3 regions of the Shewanella sp. 4_MG-2023 genome follow, and region 1 is predicted to be linked to each of the others. Evidence: predicted binding sites of a transcription regulator. Region 1 holds the regulator's gene; each other region holds the start of a gene.

Evidence for each region. Region 1 encodes MetJ, which represses methionine synthesis genes. Its sites were predicted from a motif close to TAGACGTCTAGACGTCTA; they were not measured.
Region 2: serA (phosphoglycerate dehydrogenase) is a predicted target of MetJ. The motif match lies at 3,232-3,249, and genes of this name have one in related genera.
Region 3: Q4546_RS00760 (methylenetetrahydrofolate reductase) is a predicted target of MetJ. The motif match lies at 2,613-2,630, and genes of this name have one in related genera.

The regions. Positions count from the first base shown of each region.
Region 1 is NZ_JAUORL010000023.1:63,564-68,466, forward strand. It holds gene Q4546_RS13470 (bifunctional aspartate kinase/homoserine dehydrogenase II) at 1-1,858, opposite strand, end outside; gene metB (cystathionine gamma-synthase) at 1,921-3,081, opposite strand; gene metJ (met regulon transcriptional regulator MetJ) at 3,289-3,603, shown strand; gene Q4546_RS13485 (sulfite exporter TauE/SafE family protein) at 3,754-4,494, shown strand; gene Q4546_RS13490 (conjugal transfer protein TraF) at 4,556-4,903, opposite strand, start outside.
Region 2 is NZ_JAUORL010000029.1:7,598-12,500, reverse strand. It holds gene Q4546_RS14985 (ABC transporter ATP-binding protein) at 1-589, opposite strand, end outside; gene ygfZ (tRNA-modifying protein YgfZ) at 795-1,754, opposite strand; gene serA (phosphoglycerate dehydrogenase) at 1,917-3,146, opposite strand; gene Q4546_RS14970 (DUF2238 domain-containing protein) at 3,298-3,894, shown strand; gene Q4546_RS14965 (response regulator transcription factor) at 4,151-4,816, shown strand.
Region 3 is NZ_JAUORL010000001.1:184,663-189,565, forward strand. It holds gene Q4546_RS00750 (TonB-dependent copper receptor) at 1-2,017, opposite strand, end outside; partial or broken gene Q4546_RS00755 (type IV pilin protein) at 2,256-2,393, shown strand; gene Q4546_RS00760 (methylenetetrahydrofolate reductase) at 2,634-3,608, shown strand; gene Q4546_RS00765 (B12-binding domain-containing protein) at 4,083-4,903, shown strand, end outside.

The DNA of each region.
Region 1 (4,903 bases):
CAAACAGCCAACATAAAGTACCTGAAAAAATACCGCCAACAGCTTCGATATTGTCGCCACTATTGCGTAAATCGTTTAGGGCATGCTGTACTGGTAAGCCAGCGCCGCAACTGGCATTGTAACGCCAAAATAAACGCCGGTTACTTAGCTGCTGCTTAAGCTCACGGTAAAAAGGTAACGGCCCTGAGCCTGCAAGTTTATTGGCGCTCACCATATGAATCCCTCGAGCGAAAAACTCTGGGTATTGTAAGGTTAAGCTGGCGCTAGCACTGATATCCAAGGCCACCAGCTCATCGCAGTCGAGCAGCTCAAGCTGCTCAAATAAACTAGGGTAGTCCCATGTTGTTGCTGTGGTATCAAAGTCATCTTGCCAGTTATTGGCATCTATTCCTTGCTGGCAAATGAGCGCCTCTTTTGAACTCACTAAACCCACAAGTTGCACATTGGCTTCTAGTTCACGGTTAAGCATGGTGGATGAGCGCTGAAATAAATCAATCCAGGCTTCACCAATATTACCGACCCCAAGCAATAATACCCCAATACGCAATCGCGGGCCTGCGCAGCGTCGGTGTACTTTTTGGGTGAGTAAATTAACCTGAGATTTAGGCACTAAGGTCACTAAACTCAAACCATCTTGATACAGGGGTTTGGCATCGCGACTTAATAATCGGGCAAAGCTGCGGCGGTAGTGCTCTGCATCAGCACTAACCAAAGCGACTAAACCTAAATCAGTATGAGCATGGATATCGCTAATTAATAGCTCATGACTATGTAGCTCCAGTAACGCTTGTACCTGCTTTTGGTTTTCAGCAGTGAATGCCAGTTCAACTTTATGATGGGCAGAGCACCAATATGCTAGCGGCGCAATACCGGCTTGCTCAAGTAATTTGAGTGTGGTTTGAATTAGCGCTTGCTGCTTAAAGCGAAACAGCACCACTTCATTTAAACTGGTAACCACTGGAGCGCTAGCTGACGAACTTTGGGGCGCAATAAGGGTAAAGTCAGTATGTGATGCGTAACTTGAGCGCACCGCGAGACTAACATTAGTATCAAATAAGGGCTGTAAAGTTCGGCTGTGCAGTACTGGCGAGCCGAGTTTAGCTAAACGATCGGCTTCAGCAAGTGACATGCTTTCAAGTAATTTGGCATCATTAATTTTATTCGGATCAGCGTTAAATACCCCTTCAACATCGGTCCAAATAGTCACTCGTTCAATGTCCGCTAAGCTGGCAATTAAGGTGGCGCTGTAATCTGAGCCATTGCGGCCAAGTAATAATGTATCCCCTTTACTGTTGGCGCAGATAAAGCCGGTGATCACTAAGCGTGTATTTGGATTAGCATCCAGCAGCTTTTGGACTTTTTCGCGGGACTCATCAAGACGAATATTCGGCACAGGCCCTTCATCAGCCACCAGCAGTGAGCAGGCATCAATATTCGCGGCAGCAACGCCAGACTCTCTTAATAAGGCTGCCATTAATCGTGCTGACCAACGCTCACCAAAGCTTAATACATGATTGAGCTGAAATTCATTGCGCTCTTCAAGGGACAATAAACTGACTAATTGCGATTTATCGGTTGATAGGCGCTCACGTAAATCGCGCGCTTGTTCGTTTGAGAGAAGTTGCTCAATCAGGTTTTGCTGATAGCTCACCAGTACTTGTAGCTCTTCTTGCCACAAGTCACCGTTTTCTCTTAAGGAGAGTAATTTATATAAAAAGTTAGTACTTTTACCCGCAGCTGAAACAACGACTAAATCATCACTGTTGCCATGAGTCAGTAAAATATGGGCAACGCGGCGATAGCAATCTGCATCAGCAAGACTTGAACCACCAAATTTATGTAAATGACTGCGGGCCATTTTTCACTCCTTAAACAACATATACCAGCCTGACTACATGAATATAGCCAAGGGAGATTAACTTAAAGCGCAGCGACAGCAGCTAAGCCTACTTCAATATCGGCAACCAAGTCTTCAGCATCTTCAATCCCGACAGATAGTCGCAGTAAAGTATCTTTAATGCCAGCTTCATACCGTGCTGCAGGCGCCATTGCTCTATGGGTCATGGTTGCAGGTACGGCAACTAAGCTTTCCACTCCGCCTAAGCTTTCAGCAACACTGAAAATAGACAGTGCATTTAAAAAGGCGACCACTTCTGCTTCACCACCTTTAAGTTCGAAACTTAACATAGCGCCGAAGCCTTGTTGTTGCTTAGCTGCAATATCGTGACCTGGGTGGTCTTTTAAGCCTGGATAATACACTTTTTCGACAAGATTGCTGGCCTGAAGTACGTCAATAACTTGCTCAGCATTTTTTTGATGCTCGCGAATACGTACAGCTAAAGTACGAATGCCACGTAAGGTTAGGTAACTATCAAAAGCCGAGCCTGTTAGCCCTAAGGTGTTTGACCACCAGTGTAGTAACTCACCCAGTTCAGGGTCTTTTGCCACCACAGCGCCACCTACAACGTCACTATGACCATTGATATATTTGGTGGTGGAATGCATGACGATATCAGCGCCTAGCTCTAATGGCTGTTGCAAAATTGGCGATAAAAAGGTGTTATCAACCACAACTAAGGCATCGACTTTATGGCTTTGCTCAGCAATAGCTTTGATATCAACAACACGTAATAATGGGTTTGACGGCGTTTCTAACCACACCATTTTAGGTTTCTGAGCAATCGCATCACTGAGTGCTTGCTCATCTGTTTGATCAATCACCAGTAATTTAAATTGGCCTTTGTTGGCAAGATTTGTGAACAAACGGTAACTACCGCCATAACAATCGTGAGGCACAATCAGTAAATCATCGGGGCCTAATAAACTAGTGACCAAGGTAATCGCAGCCATACCGGTACAAGTAACCACCCCAGTAGCGCCATGTTCAAGTTTGGCAATGGCTTCACCTAACACGCAGCGCGTCGGGTTTCCTGAACGACTATAATCAAACTCTCTAGGGTTTTTATGGCCATCAAAAGAATAGTTTGTTGATAGATAAATCGGCGGGACTACAGCGCCGTATTGGGTATCTGACTCGATACCTTGGCGTACTGCTAGCGTAGCTGCGCGATGTTTGCTCATTGTAAACTCCTAAAGAATACACACTAAAGAGATGTCTAGATGGCTAAATGTACCTAAGCTAAGTCACATCGTCAATACAAATCAGCCGTTTAGACGTCTAAACATAAAGAAATCTATTTCCATTCGTTATAGAATAACCGCAATAATTTGACTGTTATTATTTAGCGGTTAAAATCTGCCACGAATCTATCGTATAAAGGTGAGTTAATGACTGAATGGAATGGCGACTATATCAGCCCATATGCCGAACATGGCAAAAAAAATGAACAAGTTAAAAAAATCACGGTATCCATACCTTTAAAAGTTTTAAAAGTATTGACTGATGAACGTACCCGCCGCCAGGTTAATAACTTACGTCATGCAACCAATAGTGAACTACTGTGTGAAGCATTTTTGCATGCCTACACTGGACAACCACTGCCAAATGACGGTGACTTATCAAAAGAAGGGCCTGATAGCATCCCATCTGAAGCAAAAGCTTTGATGGATGCCATGGGAATTGAGTGGGAAGATCTTGATTAAGTCAAGCTAGCGACTAGCGCTGAAGTACTTGCGCTAAAGTACTTGCGCTAAAGCATAAGCCTGCTCAATTAATCAAACACTGCTCGTCATTTAACGCATCGAGCTCTCAAGCTGAGAGTGAGTTGCAGTATTGCGCCTAAAGAGTCGACAATGGAATTTATCGATCCGCAGACCTTGATGCTTGCATCGGTTATCATTTTTCTAGGCGCATTAACCCAAGGCCTTATCGGTTTTGGGCTTGCGGTTGTTGCCAGTCCACTTCTCTATATCATCGACTCACAATTAGTCCCAGCCCCTGTGATTATGATGGGTTTTTCCATCGCCTTATTGACCTTATTGCGTGAACGTACTCAACTGGAGTTTAATGGGCTGCAATATGCGCTGCTGGGGCGAATACCTGGTGGCTTTATGGGCGCAGGTTTATTACTGTTTGCCCCCCAAGCAGTACTGGGGTTAGCCATTGCCTTTATTGTCGGCGCAGCGGTGTTGCTGAGTATTTTTAAGATCACAGCGCCAGTAAATCGGCTTTCGCTATTTATTGCAGGTGTCTTGTCGGGGGTATTTGGAAATATTGCCGCCATTGGTGGGCCACCATTAGCGATTTTATTAGCCGGTAAAGATGCGCCGCAGTTTAGAGCCGCGCTATCGATCTTTTTTGTTTTCAGCTCAATGATCGCACTGATTATTTTAATGCTTGCAGGCTTAGTGGAAGCAAAGCATCTGTGGTTGTCATTGATGCTATTGCCATCTGTCATACTCGGAAATATTGCCGCAGGAAAGCTAACCAATAAGGTTGATAAAAATAAGACTCGCATCGCCACTATGGTGTTATGTAGCTTAAGTGCATTATTGCTAACCCTTAAGTCGTTAATTGAATTATCAGCAGGCTAGTCGATCATCTTTTTGTGGCAGATATAAATGCAACAATGATGACAGCTAAAAATGATAACGCTTAAAAGTGATAAGAAGTTTGCAGCACAGCGCCAATGGCATCATCACCATAGCTGCCGCTCATATCCAGCTTAAAGGCTTGGCCGATGGCAAAGCCGGTGCCGAAAGAGTAAATATCTACGCTATTATCTTTTAAGTCATGGCGGTAGCCCATGCGTAAAAACAGCCAGTCAGTGGCTTTAACTTCACCGCCCACTCGCCAATACTGCACCGCATCAAACTCGCTAAAACGGCTTTGCTCCACCAGATCAATATCCGTGGTTAAGGTGACTCTGGACCAATCATAAGCAGCTCCCACTGTGACTAACGGCTCAATTTGGTATTCAAATGTCCGTCCTTGAGCTTCAAC
Region 2 (4,903 bases), on a different contig from region 1:
ACACCGTGGTATTTGCAGCCATGGTAAGCTGGCACATTAGCTCCATTACTTGCTGACCTGCAGCTTCATCTAAATTACCGGTTGGCTCGTCTGCTAGTAATAATGCCGGTTTGTGGATTAACGCTCTGGCAATGGCAACGCGTTGCTGCTGACCACCCGATAAGGTTTCAACAGGTCTTGTTATAATGTCACTAATCCCAAGCTGCGTAATAAGCTCATCGCCCCAATCACTCCACTTTTGATTATTAAGCTGTAATACAAAACGGATATTATCGATAACATTAAGCGGGGTGAGTAAGTTGAATTGTTGGAAGACAATACCAAGTTGGGCGCGCCTAAACTGGCTCCATTGACTATCTTGCCACTGCGCTGCTTGTTGGTTCATGAGTTGTAACTGACCAGAATCAATTTTCTCAAAACCGGCAATGATATTAAGTAGGGTGCTTTTGCCCGTGCCGCTGGGGCCGGTTAGGGCAATAGTATCACCACGATGCAGGGATAAATCGACACAGTTAAGCACCTGATGGAGTCTATCGCCATCGTTAAAGCCTTTGGATACTTGCGATAGTTGGGTGATCACTGCTGTCATTAGCGTCTCTGGTATTACTTGTAATTACATCATCATACGACAAATAAAATTACTTAGATCGACTTTTCATTGAAATAACCCGTTTATATGTTGATTTTGAAATAATAAAAAAGGCTGAAGAATGAGAAGTAACCTCATCCATCAGCCTTTATTTAATGTTACGGTTAGCAGCCTTTGTTGGCTTTAACCCATATAACCGTTTAAGTTAATCTTCTAACGAATAAGGTAGCGGCTTCACCACTAGCTCACTTTGGTTGTCATTTTTTACTCTTAGTTTTGCATCATTTGGCGTATCGTTAGCCAATACTGCGGTTAATAGCACTTGGCCATTAAATTCAACCGCTTCGATAACTTTACCCGCTCGAAGAAAGCCATCTTCTGAGGCAATTTCAATTTGAGTTTCACTGCTGACAGTTTCAGAGGCACTACCGGATAGAATATACAGGGCGCGTTTATTACCACCGCGGTACTTCATTCTGGCAATGGTTTCTTGGCCCATGTAGCAGCCTTTTTCAAAACTAATACCGTTTACCGCCTGTATATTACACATTTGTGGTACAAACTCACTGCTGTGGTTGTCGTCAATATTGGCGTAACCGGCTTGAATTTCTAATGCTTGCCAAGCTTGGTGGCTAGATAGTGGTTGATTTGAAGCTGTGACTAATTGCTGCGCTTTTTCAGCTGATGTAATCACTATGAAGCGCTCAGCATCTTTTAAAATAATAGCGCCTTCAGCGTGAGTAACTTCATGTTCAATCCGTCCAAATTGCTGCTCAATAAACTCTGCAGCCTTCGTACCAGCAAAGCCTAAAATAACTTGCTTAGCAGTGACATCAGTTAATTCCGCTTTACTGAACACCGCATATTTCTGCCATGAGGCCAAACTTAGCGGTAATACTGATGCTGGCATTAAAATAAAAAGGCTTTCAGCAATTGTGTAGGTTCTAAAGCTAGCAATCATCTTACCCTTAGGATCGCAATGTGCGCCCCAGCGCCACTGAGTTTCTGTCAGCGATACGATATCGGTAGTGACTTGGCCGTGAATAAAGGTTTTACCTTGCTCACCGGTCACTTCAATTAAACCTAAGTGGCTTAAGTTTGAAACCAGTAAGTCGGGCGTTGAAGTTAAGTAATCCCAGTTTGGCTGTGTGGTTGCGAGTGTCATAAAATGATCCCTAAGGTGAGCAACAAAGATAAGCTTTGAGTGTAACGGAATTCAGTGAGGCTCAAAAGAAAAAGCTATCTTCAATTAATTGAAGATAGCTTTAATTCACAATTTAACTGCGAGATAAGCCTAAGGTTAAATCGTTCACCGACTTAGCTTGAATTAAAACAATACGCGGGTACGAATAGTACCTTCAATTGCTTTTAACTCGCCCAGCGCTTGTTCGGCTTGGTTTGAATTGACTTCCATGACCACGTAACCAATATCTGCAGTCGTTTGTAGATATTGCGCAGCAATGTTAATGCCTTTTTCTGAAAACGCTTGGTTAATTTTAATCAACACACCTGGACGGTTGTGGTGAACATGCAATAAGCGCGAGGTGCCTTTATGTTGTGGCAATGACACTTCAGGGAAGTTAACCGCAGACACAGTTGAGCCATTATCAGAATATTTAGCCAGCTTACCCGCGACTTCAATACCGATATTTTCTTGAGCTTCAGCAGTACTACCACCAATATGCGGGGTAATAATGACGTTATCTTGTCCACGTAGTGGGCTAATAAATTCGTCATCATTTGACTTAGGCTCAACTGGGAATACATCAATTGCAGCGCCTGCAATATGGCCTGACTTTAGGGCATCAGAAAGCGCATCAATATCAACCACAGTGCCCCGTGATGCATTGATAAAAAAGCTTTTTGAACGCATTTGTTCAAACTCTGTCGCACCAATCATATTTTTAGTTTGCGCAGTTTCTGGTACATGCAAGCTGATAACGTCTGCTTCATTCAATAGTGTTTCCATTGAATGGATTTGGCTGGCATTACCCAGTGGCAACTTGTCTTCAATATCGAAAAATACCACCCGCATACCGAGGGTTTCAGCCAAAATACCCAGCTGAGTACCTATATGGCCGTAACCAATGACCCCTAAGGTTTTACCGCGCACTTCATAGCTACCATTGGCACTTTTTAACCAACCGCCACGGTGGGCAAGGGCGTTACGCTGAGGAATACCGCGCATCAGCATGATGATCTCACCTAACACTAGCTCAGCAACACTGCGAGTGTTTGAGAATGGCGCATTAAAAACGGGTACGCCTAACTTCTCAGCAGCGGCAATATCAACTTGGTTAGTACCAATACAGAAACAGCCAATCGCGACTAGTTTTTCAGCATGGTTCAACACTTCAGCGGTTAATTGGGTGCGCGAGCGCAGGCCGACAAAGTGAGCATCTTTAATTGAGCGCAGCAACTGGTCTTCAGGAAGGGAAGCTTTGTGATATTCAATATTGGTATAACCTGCACGCTTAAGTACATCGACTGCAGTTTGGTGGACGCCCTCCAACAGCAGGATTTTAATCTTATCCTTGTCAAGCGAGTGTTTTGCCATGGTGTGGGTACCCTCTTATCAATAGTTATGCTTATGTTATGCTGACATTAATGCGCAACCAAAATAGCATTATTTATTGCCATTGTAGAGGGCTAGATGGCTAAAGACTGTGATCTTGGTTTAGAACAATATCATCTAAAGGGAATGTATAGTGAATAAGAAAGTTATATGGGTGGTTATTTTTGCTGTCGTGCTCGTTTGGTCGGTGAGTTCACCTAAAGATATGTTTACTTGGTGGTTAGAAGCACTGCCAGCATTAATCGCCTTACCCATCTTATTTTTTACCCGTAATAAATTCCCCCTAACACCCTTAGCTTACTTATTGATTTTGTTACATTGCTGCGTGCTCATGGTCGGAGCTAAATATACCTATGCCGAAGTACCACTGTTTGATTGGTTGGCTGATGTGATGGGTAGCGAACGTAATAATTATGACAAAATCGGCCATCTTGCTCAGGGGTTTATTCCGGTCATACTGGCAAGAGAGGTGATGCTAAGAAATCACGTCTTGCAACCGGGCTATTGGTGTCAGTTTCTATCAGTTTGTTTTGTATTGGCATTTTCTGCTTTTTACGAACTTATTGAGTGGTGGGTTGCAGCTGCAACAGGTGAGAATGCGGAGGCGTTTTTAGGCACTCAAGGCTATGTGTGGGATACACAGTCAGATATGTTTATGGCACTTATAGGTGGTATTAGTGCATTAGTCTTGCTCACAAAGGTACATAATAAGCAGTTAGCATCACTTTAATCAGCTACATTTATAGATCTTGTGACTGTTAAGTTTATTTTTACTTGTTTTATTTTTGGTAACGGCTTGGTTTGCGAGCACTTAATCTATTAATGAGTACTTAAGTATTGCAGAAATACTTTATGGACTAGCTAAAATGCCTTATGGGCTAGTTAAAATGTACTATTATTGCATTATGTTGTTATTATGTTATCAATGTTTCAGGAAGAAACTCGTATAGCCGAGAGATACAGAATACTTTTCAGGGAGAAAAGTGATGAATTCGAATATTGATGAATTAGTCTTCTTACACCAGGTTGCAGCGCCTTGCAACTTGGCTATTTTAGCTGAGTCGATAGGGTTAAAAACCAGGGTAGTGAAACACCCTAGTGAACTTGAAGTAGAACATAATACTAATTGTTTCTATTTGATCGCCCAAAAGGGGGCCGCGCTGGATAGCAAAGGCATTCCGTTGTTGGTATCACGGCTAGTTAATCATGTCCCTGTCGCTTTATATCAAGTTGAACGGGGCTCGTTAGATCAGGAGTCTGCACTATTGTTAGGTGTAAGAGGCTTACTTTATGCCGACCAACGTATGGATTTAATGTTGACCGGGTTACGTAAAATGGTAGCTGATGAGCTTTGGTATGATCGACCGCTAATTAGCAAAATTTTCCGCCGACTAGTACAAAAACTTGATGCTAATACAGAAATCCCCCCAGATACTATCGCAATGCTGCAAATGCTCACTAATCGTGAAAGAACCATTATTCAGCTAGTTTCAAGCGGTGCAAGGAATAAAGAAATAGCCCACAGGCTTTGCATTAGTGAGCACACGGTAAAGGCACATATCTCTTCCATCTTTAGGAAAACCCAATCTCGCAATCGGGTCGAGTTACTGCGTTGGGCACAAACTTATCAAGCCCATTTTGAGTTCGCTTAACTTAGGTTATTTACCCGCTTTAAAATAATTTAGAGATGTTATTAAGCCAGTTGCTAGCTGTAACTGGTTTTTTTGTTTGTTTCGGCA
Region 3 (4,903 bases), on a different contig from region 1:
GTTTTACCCAAGCGGTTCGACCCGGCTCATTAACTTGAAATAGTGGTGAACTACCAGGAATGTCATTACCCGCTCCAGAGCGACTAACATGTTCGGCATAGGTAATATCAAATAAGTTCTCAATACCAAAACTCACTAAAATATCATCATGCTTCCAAGAGCCATTGATGGCCAATGTGCCAAAACCACTGCTTTCAGCCAGATCTTGTCCTGAGATATTACCTTGACCAATTGCGACTCTATCTTGCGCCGCAACCATCCGCCAAAATAACCCAGCGGTCCAATTTTCAGCTTCATAATTCACTGAAATACGACCCTCTAAAGGGGATATTTGCCCTAGTGGTGTATTGTCAGTGTCATTCTCACCATGGCTATAACTGACGGTGGTTTGCGCCGACCATTGATCAGTAAATGGATATAGCAGGCCTAATTCGCCGCCCCAAATCGTTGCATCAATATTGTAAGCTGCGGTCTTGGCAGTATTAGCATCAATTAAGATGTAGTCTGCCACTTTGCCGTAATAAAACGCCGTGGATATTTCAATATCGTCTTGATAAATCCAGCCAACATCAAGCTGGGTGGTTTTTTCAGCATCTAAATCAAATGCCTTAAGTGACAAATCATTATTGTCTGCCTTCATGAACTCCCAATAGTCAGGAATACGTTGGGCATGGCCGCCGCCAATATAATATTGGCTTTTATCAGTCTCAAACTCGTAGCGAACAAAGCCACTGAATAAGTCATCATCACGGCTGCCTTGCTGGGCCACATATAAACTGGTTTGCCATTGATCCATTCTTAGCCCCGTCAAGATTTTACCTTGGTTAAGCTGATAACTTGATTCAACAAATAAGCCGGTATTGATATAAGCCATGTCCTGCATAAAGGGTTTTGCTAATAAATCATCTAGGCCATTATCTTCTGCTTGATTGATGCTGCGTCCTTTGTGCTTACTGTCCATATAGTCAAGCCCGACAATGGTTTCCCATTTTTCATTGGCTGAAATATCAAACCATAAATGACCACCTGCGGTTTTTCGTCTGACATTAGTGCCTGCATTTACGCCGCGGTCAAACTGATCCATAACGTGATCGTTTTCATTACTATATAACTGAAAATCAATATTATTCAGCCAGTAAAAATCAACATCCTTTTGCAGCAGAAAGGTGACATTTTCATTATCGATCACACGAGCTTTATTGGTTCTGTCAGCGTACTCAGCCTCACCGCTTGAGCTGCCATAAGCAAGCTCAACCACGGTTGACTCGTCGGGGGTCCAACCTAAAGCAAAATTGTAATTATTACGGTCATAAAGGGATTGAATGGTGGTGCCATCACCGTCTTGATAATGATCGCTTTTAGACTTATTAGCATCAAAATCAATGTAATGGGTTTCAGTACCTGCTTTTATTTCGACTAAGTAATCTTCACGGCCAAAACTGCCACCGGTTACGCTGGCGCGACCTTCAAGGCTTTTCTCACTAAAGCTATGGCGATCTTTTTCAAATAATACCGTCCCTGCGGAACCTACTGGGCCATATTTTACTGTTTGTGGGCCTTTAATCACTGTAATGGCATCATAGGCTTCTGGATAAATATAAGCTGTTGGCGGATCCATACGTCCGCCACAGGTGCCATAAACATGCTGGCCATCATCAACAATACTGATGCGTGAACCGCCCATGCCTCTTAAAGAAGGGTCGCCACCTGCGCCGCCTTTTCTGGCGATACTAAAACCGGGGATGGTTTTTAAGTAACCTGCACCGTCATAAGCGGGCAGCGGTAATCTGGGCTTTTTGGGATCGGTGACAACTTTGGCAGGATCGCGCATTAACTCCCCAGTCACCACAAGGTAGTCATCACAGCTTTTATTATCGCAGTGCTGCTTGTGTTTTTTTTCTTGGGTGGTTTCAACAGCCTGAGTGTCTGTGGGATTAGCCTCAGTGGCTTGAACGAAGGAAGTGGGTAAAAAACCTAAAGCGACAGCGATAGAAATCATCAATTTAGAGCGGTACATAAACAGTCCTATGACAAACCTATAATATTTGTGCGGACATTTATAAATTAACCAGAACAGGTTTCAACTTAAAACCAACAAACTGCGACACTATGTCACAGGCTAATTAAAGGGAGGTCAAAAATACTAAACTCTTATAAATAAAAAACCTTTTATTCAAATAGATAAGTAGGGGTAGCAGCCCATTTGAAATAACATCGCTGCCAAATAATAAACTGAATAAATGGATTTTTGAGCCATGGCGCTTAACCATAATAAGGGTTTTACCTTAATTGAGCTCGTAGTCGTTATCATTATTCTTGCCATTCTAGCGGTTACTGCCGCACCTAAATTCATCAATTTATCAACCGATGCCAGAATTGCGGCATTAAACGGCGCAGCGATAACTCAATAAAGTCACCTCCTCAGCCAAGTACATTAACCACAACTAATAGGGAAAATGTGACTCTGCTTGCTCTATATTCAAACCCACAGACAGATAAAATCATCTGAGTTAAAACTTATCGCCGACTAATTTAAGTGGTTATTAATTATTTCAAAAAATACCCTTTTTCGGCCTTAACAAGGGTCAAAATTTAAGACACAATGGAGATAACATCCATCTAGACGGCTAAACATGAAAAAATCATTAAAACAGCGTTCATCCGATCATCACCGTGGGATCTATTTTATTGGTACAACCCCACCAAAAATCGATACTGATTTTGAATCGGTCAGTATTATCGCTGATAAATTGTTAGCTCGCCTTGATGAGATAAACTTTGATGGTTTGATCATCTACGATATTCAGGATGAAACCAGCCGCATTGATACCCCAAGGCCTTTTCCCTTTAAAGCCACTCATGATTCTGGTACTTACGCTCAGCTAATCAATCAAAAGTCAGGCAAGCCAGTTATTGCTTATAAGAGCGTTGCCGGTCTTGATGAACAGGGCTTTAGTGAGTGGTTGTCCCGCGCTTGGTATCAAAATAATGTCAGAGACTTGGTATTAGTGGGATCGCCATCGACTCAGGTTGCAAGTTCATTACCATTAAATGACGCTTACCGCGTATTAGCGGCGCACTCTCAAGCGTTCTACCTGGGTGGCGTGGCCATTGCAGAGCGCCATTTAAGTAAAAAAAATGAACATATTCGCCTGTTAGGTAAATCAAACCAAGGCTGTGAATACTACATCACTCAGGCGGTGTATAACGCCCAAGCAACCATTGATATGTTAACCAGCTACGCCAAAGAATGTGCGTTAAACAATATCAAGCCTAATCGCATCATCCTGACATTTTCACCTTGCGGCAGTGCTAAAACTCTGGAGTTTATCAACTGGTTAGGTGTGTCGGTACCCGAAGCTACCAGCCAGCGTATTTTGTCGGCAGAAGATCCTCTGTATGAGTCAATTAAGATTAATCACAGTAACCTGCTGCAAATTTTGGCTGCTGTTATACCGCTTAATATCCCATTAGGGCTGAATATTGAAAGTTTAACTAACCGTAAAACTGAGATTGATGCCTCGATTTTGATGTACAAACTGCTAAAGGGCACCATGGATCAAGCCTTAGCCCAAAATCAAATTGATCAATTTGTGCTAAATAAATAGTCCTCAGCGATAAAATCTTGCCCTATGGTGTTAATAGCCGCCATAAGGCAAGCTTTCAGCGTCAAGCGCCAGTAACAAATGGCTTAGCCATAAGCGCTTAAATTGACTCTAAAAAATCACATAAACCACAATTAAATATTGAAAAAAACCAATAATATCAGTTATTGTTGAATTAAATATGGGGGGATAACTGTAAATTAGCAGTAATGGTTAAAGGTCAAGTGTTAGCCTATAAGTCAGCAAGGTGCTTGCTAAGTCGAAGCATTAACCAACAGCGCTAAAGGCCCTCAGTTATCTCATCAACGCATTTCAAACAAAGGCACAGTCATCACTTAAACTTGCCTAATTTTTTACTACTTTTGCTTCAATGATAACCAGCAATGAGCTTTATTATGACTATAATAGCATTAGGTTTTGTCGACTTTTAACCTCGCGCATAAGTTCAATTTGTATCTGTTCAATTGAGGACTAACTATGGATAGCCAAAAACTCAATACACTACTTGCCACTGTGACTGACAATGCCATTAATGCATATTGTCAATTCGGTGAAGAAATGCTGGTAGAAATTAATCGCTGGATTTCAAAGCCCGAGCAAAGTCGTTTTTTAAATGGCAATTCGCTGGACTTATTAATCAATAATCACCGCAACCACCTTGGGTTTATCTCCCAGGTTATTGAATCCCGTGATGGAACCGCTTTAGTGAAAGCACTTCCCTGGGTCTATCAAGCTTATCACTCCCAAGGGGTGCCATTTCTCTACTTTAAAGAAGAACTCGAAAAATGGCAGCAATTGATTTTAAAGACAATTCCACCAATTGAGGCTGCACAATTAGTGCAAATATACGATTGGATGCTTAGGGCCCATGATGAGTGCTGTAGCCTAATAAAAGGCGACCGAGAAGAAGAGTTTATTGCAATGGATAACCCCTTTCTCCACTATATTATTACAGGTGATCACCGTAACGCCTACAGCTATGCATTCAATAAAGTCGCTACATGGGAAGACTTTGAGCGTTTTTTTAATAACGAGGCTCAGCCCGCTCTCTATCAAATAGGTTTGCTTTGGCAAAATGGTGACGTATCAGTATCCACCGAACATTTAGCCACAGCCATTACCAATCGTGTGCTCACTGGGCTGCTAATGCACCTAGACCTTCCAGAAATAACTAAACCAAAGATATTGGTAACTTGCGCGGCATCTGAACAACACCAAATTGGCTCATGGATGGTTGCCACAGCGTTAGAAGCAAATGAATGGGATACAACCTATCTTGGTGCCGACGCACCTAAAGA